DNA from 3 places in the Bacillus stercoris genome. Region 2 is predicted to be linked to each of the others. Evidence: riboswitches for the same ligand, from Rfam matches in the RefSeq annotation. Region 2 holds a riboswitch; each other region holds the start of a gene.

Region 1 (2,266 bases), 850 kb from region 2:
TCAATTCATAATCTGATTCCTCTGGAGGTTCATGATAAAAAACGTCTAGTACCGCACCTCTGATTTTATGTTCTTTTAATACAGATAAAAGATCTTCACGGTTTACGACAACTGCTCTTGAAGTATTGACGAAAATCGCACTCTCTTTCATCAAATCAAAATATTGCCGATCTATCAGTCCAAGTGTTTCCTCAGTACGAGGCAGATGGACAGAAACGATATCACTGTCTGAAAACACCGTTTTAAGAGCTGCTTTTTCATACAGCGGATGATCGTCTAGAATGTATGGATCGTAATACTTTATCTTACAGTCAAACGCAGTCAGCAGTTTTGCAATCCTTTGGCCAACCGCGCCGAACCCAATCATGCCAACCGTTTTTCCTGTTAGCTCATTTCCTTTAAATTTGACATAAGCCTGCAGGTAATCACTTTTCCACTTTCCATCCTTCAGCCATTGATTCGAGGCGCTGGTATGACGGAGAAAGGAAATCACATTTCCAATAAACATTTCGGCAACGGCTTGTGCATTCCGCCCTGGTGTATAAAAAACAGGTATACCCCTTTTTGAAGCAGCTGCCACATCCACATTGGAGGGCATTCCCCTGCAAACACCGACAAATGAAAGTTCGGGAACAGAAGCAAATACGCTGTCTGTTACCTGATCAAGCTCAGTAATCAAACCTGTCGCATTTGTTGCCTTTAGCAGCTGAATGAGTTCATCCTCCCGATATGCCCGGCCTTGTTCTTTCCAAGATTGATAAATAACTGAGCTAAACAAGTTTTCAAGCTCTTTTCGCCCTTCTTCGTTGTACGGCGCTGTAACCAAAACCGTCATGGTGCAAAACATCCTTTTCATCGTATTTTTTCATAAAAAAATCTCTTTCCGAAGATGGAAAGAGATTCATATATAGGCGCGCTCTGTTACAGGCAGACACCGGTATAAACCTTGCTTTCCTATCTTTCAAGCTGACGCTTGCTGGAATTGGCACAATAATGTTGCCGAGGTTTCATAGGGCCAGTCCCTCCACCTCTCTGGATAGAAAATGTTGAGTATGTAATTTTCAAAATAAAGAATACGTTTATCATAAAGAAGTCTCAGATTGATGTCAATCTCTTTTTTCAGAATTGACGTTATCATCCGAAATGTTATAATTCTTACAAAATATCTAACTAGAGAGGAACTGGGCCATGAAATCTTTTGCCACACAACAAAACGGCATTTTTAAATCCGTTTGCTCGCTGGACTGCCCGGATCAGTGCGGATTATTAGTACATAAAAAAGACGGAAAAATTGTGAAAGTGCAGGGAGATCCCGATCATCCTGTCACAGCTGGAAACATATGCAACAAAGTTCGAAACATGACGGAGCGCATCTATGATGAAAAGCGGCTGACTACACCGCTTAAACGGACAGGCGCGAAAGGCCAAGCGATATTTGAACCGATTTCCTGGGAAGAGGCGATTGATACGATCACCTCCCGCTGGAAGCAGCTGATTGATGAAGAGGGAGCTGAAAGCATACTTCCTTACAGCTTTTACGGAAATATGGGGAAATTGACAGCTGAAGGAATGGACCGCCGCTTTTTTTACCGCATGGGATCAAGCCAGCTTGAACGGACGATTTGCAGCAAAGCGGGATCTGAAGGCTATAAATATACAATGGGCATAAGCGCGGGAATCGATCCTGAGGAAACCATTCATACAAAACTATTTATTTTTTGGGGAATTAACGCTGTCAGCACAAACATGCACCAAATTACGATCGCCCAAAAAGCGCGAAAAAAAGGTGCCAAAATTGTCGTGATCGATGTACATAAAAATCAGACAGGGCGTCTTGCAGATTGGTTTATTCCAATAAAGCCGGGAACTGACAGCGCACTTGCCCTTGGCATCATGCACATTTTATTTAAAGAAAACCTTCACGATGAAGCATTCCTGTCTGAATACACGGTCGGCTACGACAAGCTCCGTGAACACGTGAAACAGTATAATCCGGAAAAGGTATCAATGATCACCGGGATCAGCACTGAAGATATTTATCAGCTGGCAAGAATGTATGGGAAAATCTCCCCTTCTTTTATCAGAATCGGAAATGGAATCCAGCATCACGATAACGGCGGGATGATTGTAAGGACGATTGCCTGTCTTCCGGCGATCACCGGCCAATGGCTGCATAAAGGGGGCGGCGCAATTAAGCATAACAGCGGAATTTTAGAATATAACACAAATGCCTTGCAGCGGCCCGACTTATTAAAAGGGCGCACAC
Region 2 (2,266 bases):
TAAGAGAATCGTATCTTCCCCATCGGTTAAAAAGTAACCGAAGTCGGTTTGGTGATCTATACTCAAGGTTAATTGCTGCCCTGGTCTCATGCTATCGTCCTTCCTGTTCCGCTTATTTTATACGGATTTTGTTAACATTTTTTCCAATCATCCCAAATTGATTCTTTGTTCTGTTGGAAGTTTCTCTTTATTCTACTATAATCAACACATAAGTTAAATGTTATGGAGGTTTTCATATGGCAAAAGAAAGTTCATTTGATATTGTATCAAAGGTCGAATTGCCTGAAGTGCAAAACGCGATCCAAATCGCACTGAAGGAAATCAGTACACGATATGACTTTAAAGGAAGCAAAAGCGATATTTCCTTAGATAAAGAGGAGCTGGTCCTCGTTTCCGATGACGAATTTAAATTAAGCCAGCTGAAGGATGTGCTGGTCAGCAAATTGATTAAACGCAACGTACCGACGAAAAACATTGATTACGGCAAGGTGGAAAATGCGTCAGGCGGAACGGTACGCCAGCGTGCAAAGCTTGTTCAAGGCATTGACAAAGACAACGCAAAAAAAATCAATACGATCATCAAAAACTCCGGACTGAAAGTGAAATCTCAGGTGCAGGATGATCAAGTGCGCATCACCGGAAAAAACAAAGATGACCTGCAGCAGATTATCTCAGCTGTGCGTGGAGCAGATCTGCCAATTGACGTTCAATTTATAAATTTCAGATAAATTTTCTGATTCCTATTGATTATTGTCTTTATTTTCGGTAAATTTGGAGAAAGGGAAAAACGCCAGGTATCTTACGGCACTTCCTGACACGAAAATTTCATATCCGTTCTTATCAAGAGAAGCAGAGGGACTGGCCCGACGAAGCTTCAGCAACCGGTGTAATGGCGATTAGCCATGACCAAGGTGCTAAATCCAGCAAGCTCGAACAGCTTGGAAGATAAGAAGAGACAAAATCACTGACAAAGTCTTCTTCTTAAGAGGACTTTTTTTATTTCTCTTTTTTCCTTGCTGATGTGAATAAAGGAGGCAGACAATGGGACTTTTAGAAGATTTGCAAAGACAGGTGTTAATCGGTGACGGCGCCATGGGGACGCTCCTCTACTCCTATGGCATTGACAGGTGTTTTGAGGAGCTCAATATTTCAAAGCCGGAGGAAATTCAGCGCATACATAAAGCGTACGTTGAAGCTGGAGCCAACATTATTCAAACGAATACGTACGGGGCCAACTATATTAAATTATCCAGACACGGTCTTGAGGATGACATCAAAAAAATGAATCAGGAGGCCGTAAAGATCGCGCGGGCTTCAGCAGGCGATGCATACGTGCTTGGAACGATGGGCGGCATACGCACATTTAATAAAAACGCGTACAGCCTTGACGAAATTAAGCGCAGCTTCCGCGAGCAGCTGTACCTGCTGCTGCATGAAGAGCCGGATGGCTTGCTGTTAGAAACGTATTATGATTTGGAAGAAGCCCGTGAAGTGCTGAAAATCGCGCGGAAAGAGACTGATCTTCCGATTATGCTCCATGTCTCCATGCACGAGCAAGGCGTATTGCAGGACGGAACGCCGCTTTCTGACGCATTGCGCTCGATTGCGGATCTCGGAGCTGATATTGTCGGCATTAACTGCCGCCTCGGCCCTTATCACATGATTGAAGCGCTCAGCGAAGTGCCGATTTTTGATGACGTGTTCTTATCCGTTTATCCAAACAGCAGCCTTCCTTCGCTTGAAGAGGGACGGCTCGTCTATGAAACAGACGACACGTATTTTCAAAACAGCGCATCAGAATTCCGTAAGCAGGGTGCGCGAATTATCGGCGGCTGCTGCGGCACCACGCCGAATCACATCCGTGCGATGGCGGAAGCAGTTGGCGGGGTGGCTCCGATTACGGAAAAAGAAGTCAAAACCCGGGCGAAAGAACTCATTTCTGTTCAGCACGAGCGAACCGAGCCCGGTCTGAATGAGATCGCGGCGGAAAAACGCTCTATTATCGTAGAACTGGATCCGCCGAAAAAACTGAGCTTTGACAAATTTCTATCGGCGGCCGCTGAATTAAAAGAAGCGGGAATTGATGCCCTGACACTCGCCGACAATTCTCTGGCGACCCCGCGGATCAGCAATGTTGCCTGCGGCGCCCTTGTCAAGCAGCAGCTCGATATGCGTTCCCTTGTCCATATTACGTGCCGCGACCGTAACATTATCGGCTTACAGTCACATTTAATGGGCCTCGATACGTTAGGGCTGAATGACGTGC
Region 3 (2,266 bases), 450 kb from region 2:
AGCGGCATTTTATCACCAATCTACTGTGACAACCGCCTGACGCTATCTTTCCCAGAGGTCAGAAATGATGTCGCCTCAGGCATCAGCAAGCTTGTCAAAGAGCATTTTCCCGAAGCTGAAATGATAGCAGGAACAGCAACTGCGGGTATTCCTCATGCTGCTCTGGCGGCTGACCGTTTGAATCTTCCGATGTGTTATGTGAGGAGCAAGCCGAAAGCGCACGGAAAAGGCAATCAGATTGAGGGAGCTGTGCAGAAAGGGCAAAAAACGGTCGTTATTGAAGACTTAATCTCCACAGGAGGCAGCGTGCTTGAAGCTTGTGTAGCTTTACAAGCGGCTGGCTGTGAGGTGCTTGGTGTCGTCTCAATCTTTACGTACGGACTTCCCAAAGCAGAAGAAGCCTTCGCAAAGGCAGAACTGCCATACTACTCATTAACTGATTACGATACGCTCACAGAGGTCGCACTTGAGAACGGAAATATTCATTCAGATGATCTAAAAAAGCTGAAAACATGGAAACGAAATCCCGAGTCAAAAGATTGGTTTAAAAAATAAAAAATAAATTCCAACGATGTAAAGAGGCTTCAAAGCCTTGCTGTACTTAAAAACAGGCCATGAGGCCTGTTTTTTTATTAATCCTATAAAAAAAGTCGGGTTGACTTATGTTAGAATTGTGCTAAAATTTACTACAAATCTGAAAAACTTATCAAGAGCGGCTGAGGGACTGGACCTATGAAGCCCGGCAACCTGCATAGTTTGTAAGGTGCTACTTCCAGCAAAATGAATTCCATTTTGAAAGATAAGGGCTACATGCTGTTCCTGTCTTTCTTTCCGCCGGATTGAAAGTTTTTTATTTTAAGAGGCAAAAAGGCTGTTTGAAATCACCAGCCAAGAATCACATTACAATTGGGAAAAGACAACCGGCAGGAAGCTACTGTTTGTTTGTCTCCGAAAGGAGGAAAGAAGAAATGTTAACGTATGATAATTGGGAAGAACCAACGATTACATTTCCGGAAGACGATCCTTATAAAGGAGCGCTGTCAGTTTTAAAGTGGGCATACGGCCATTACGGCAACCAGCTTGTTTATGCCTGCAGTTTCGGAATTGAGGGAATCGTTTTGATTGACTTAATTTATAAAGTGAAAAAAGACGCAGAGATTGTGTTTCTTGATACAGGACTTCATTTTAAAGAGACCTATGAAACAATTGAACGAGTGAAAGAGCGTTATCCAGGTCTTAACATCATCCTGAAAAAACCAGACCTCACCCTTGAGGAACAAGCCGAAGAATATGGTGACAAACTGTGGGAAAGAGAGCCGAATCAGTGCTGCTACCTTAGAAAGGTCGTTCCTTTAAGAGAGGCGCTTTCAGGACATCCAGCCTGGCTTTCCGGTCTGCGCCGTGATCAAGGGCCAAGCCGTGCCAATACGAATTTCTTAAACAAAGATGAAAAATTCAAGTCAGTAAAAGTTTGCCCGCTCATCCATTGGACTTGGAAAGACATTTGGAGATACACATCACGGAATGAACTGGACTACAATCCGCTTCATGACCAAGGATACCCAAGTATTGGCTGCGCGCCTTGCACTGCTCCCGCTTTTACCGCAGAGGATCTGCGTTCAGGCAGATGGAATGGTATGGCGAAAACAGAATGCGGACTGCATGAATAAGGAGCTGCAAAATGGAACTAGCCGCTATTTTATTTAGCTTGTTTTTCGCGATGAATATTGGTGCAAGCGGCGCTGCAGCTTCGATGGGAGTTGCTTACGGCTCTGGAGCCATCAAAAAGAAAACTTACGCTTTGATCCTATGCGCAGTCGGTGTCTTGGCCGGGGCGGTCATTGGCGGAGGCGAGGTCGTAAAAACAATCAGCTCTGGCATTATCCCCGAACAGACGATTACACTGACGATTGTTTGCATCATTATTGGAGCTGCTGCGCTGTCGCTCTTTACGGCAAATCTGCTCGGCATTCCTTTATCGACAAGTGAAGTGACGGTCGGCGCGGTTGTCGGCGTGGGAGTGGCTTATAAAGTATTGTTGGTGAATAATCTTCTGATCATTGTGACATTTTGGGTTTTTGTCCCGCTGTTCGCTTTTGGCTTCACCTATTTCGTATCTAAGCTGTTTCGTTATTTTAAGATTGAAGTGAAATCTTCTAAAAAGCAAAAAATCCTCGGCATTGTTTTGTTAGTTGCCGGATTTTTCGAAGCATTCTCTGCCGGCATGAATAATGTGGCGAATGCCGTTGGCCCGTTAGTGGCTGCC

The links. Region 2 has a riboswitch for S-adenosylmethionine ahead of QA442_RS16560 (bifunctional homocysteine S-methyltransferase/methylenetetrahydrofolate reductase). Riboswitches for the same ligand answer to the same signal wherever they lie in the genome.
Region 1: it holds a riboswitch for S-adenosylmethionine, as region 2 does, so the genes downstream of both, QA442_RS12530 (2-hydroxyacid dehydrogenase) here and QA442_RS16560 (bifunctional homocysteine S-methyltransferase/methylenetetrahydrofolate reductase) in region 2, are expected to answer to the same signal.
Region 3: it holds a riboswitch for S-adenosylmethionine, as region 2 does, so the genes downstream of both, QA442_RS14105 (phosphoadenylyl-sulfate reductase) here and QA442_RS16560 (bifunctional homocysteine S-methyltransferase/methylenetetrahydrofolate reductase) in region 2, are expected to answer to the same signal.

What each region holds. Positions count from the first base shown of each region.
Region 1 is NZ_CP121861.1:2,317,025-2,319,290, reverse strand. It holds gene QA442_RS12530 (2-hydroxyacid dehydrogenase) at 1-856, opposite strand, end outside; SAM riboswitch class I at 952-1,043, opposite strand; gene QA442_RS12525 (molybdopterin oxidoreductase family protein) at 1,189-2,266, shown strand, end outside.
Region 2 is NZ_CP121861.1:3,165,274-3,167,539, forward strand. It holds gene QA442_RS16550 (CvfB family protein) at 1-90, opposite strand, end outside; gene QA442_RS16555 (YajQ family cyclic di-GMP-binding protein) at 237-728, shown strand; SAM riboswitch class I at 835-952, shown strand; gene QA442_RS16560 (bifunctional homocysteine S-methyltransferase/methylenetetrahydrofolate reductase) at 1,042-2,266, shown strand, end outside.
Region 3 is NZ_CP121861.1:2,714,203-2,716,468, reverse strand. It holds gene pyrE (orotate phosphoribosyltransferase) at 1-555, shown strand, start outside; SAM riboswitch class I at 701-806, shown strand; gene QA442_RS14105 (phosphoadenylyl-sulfate reductase) at 969-1,670, shown strand; gene cysP (sulfate permease) at 1,682-2,266, shown strand, end outside.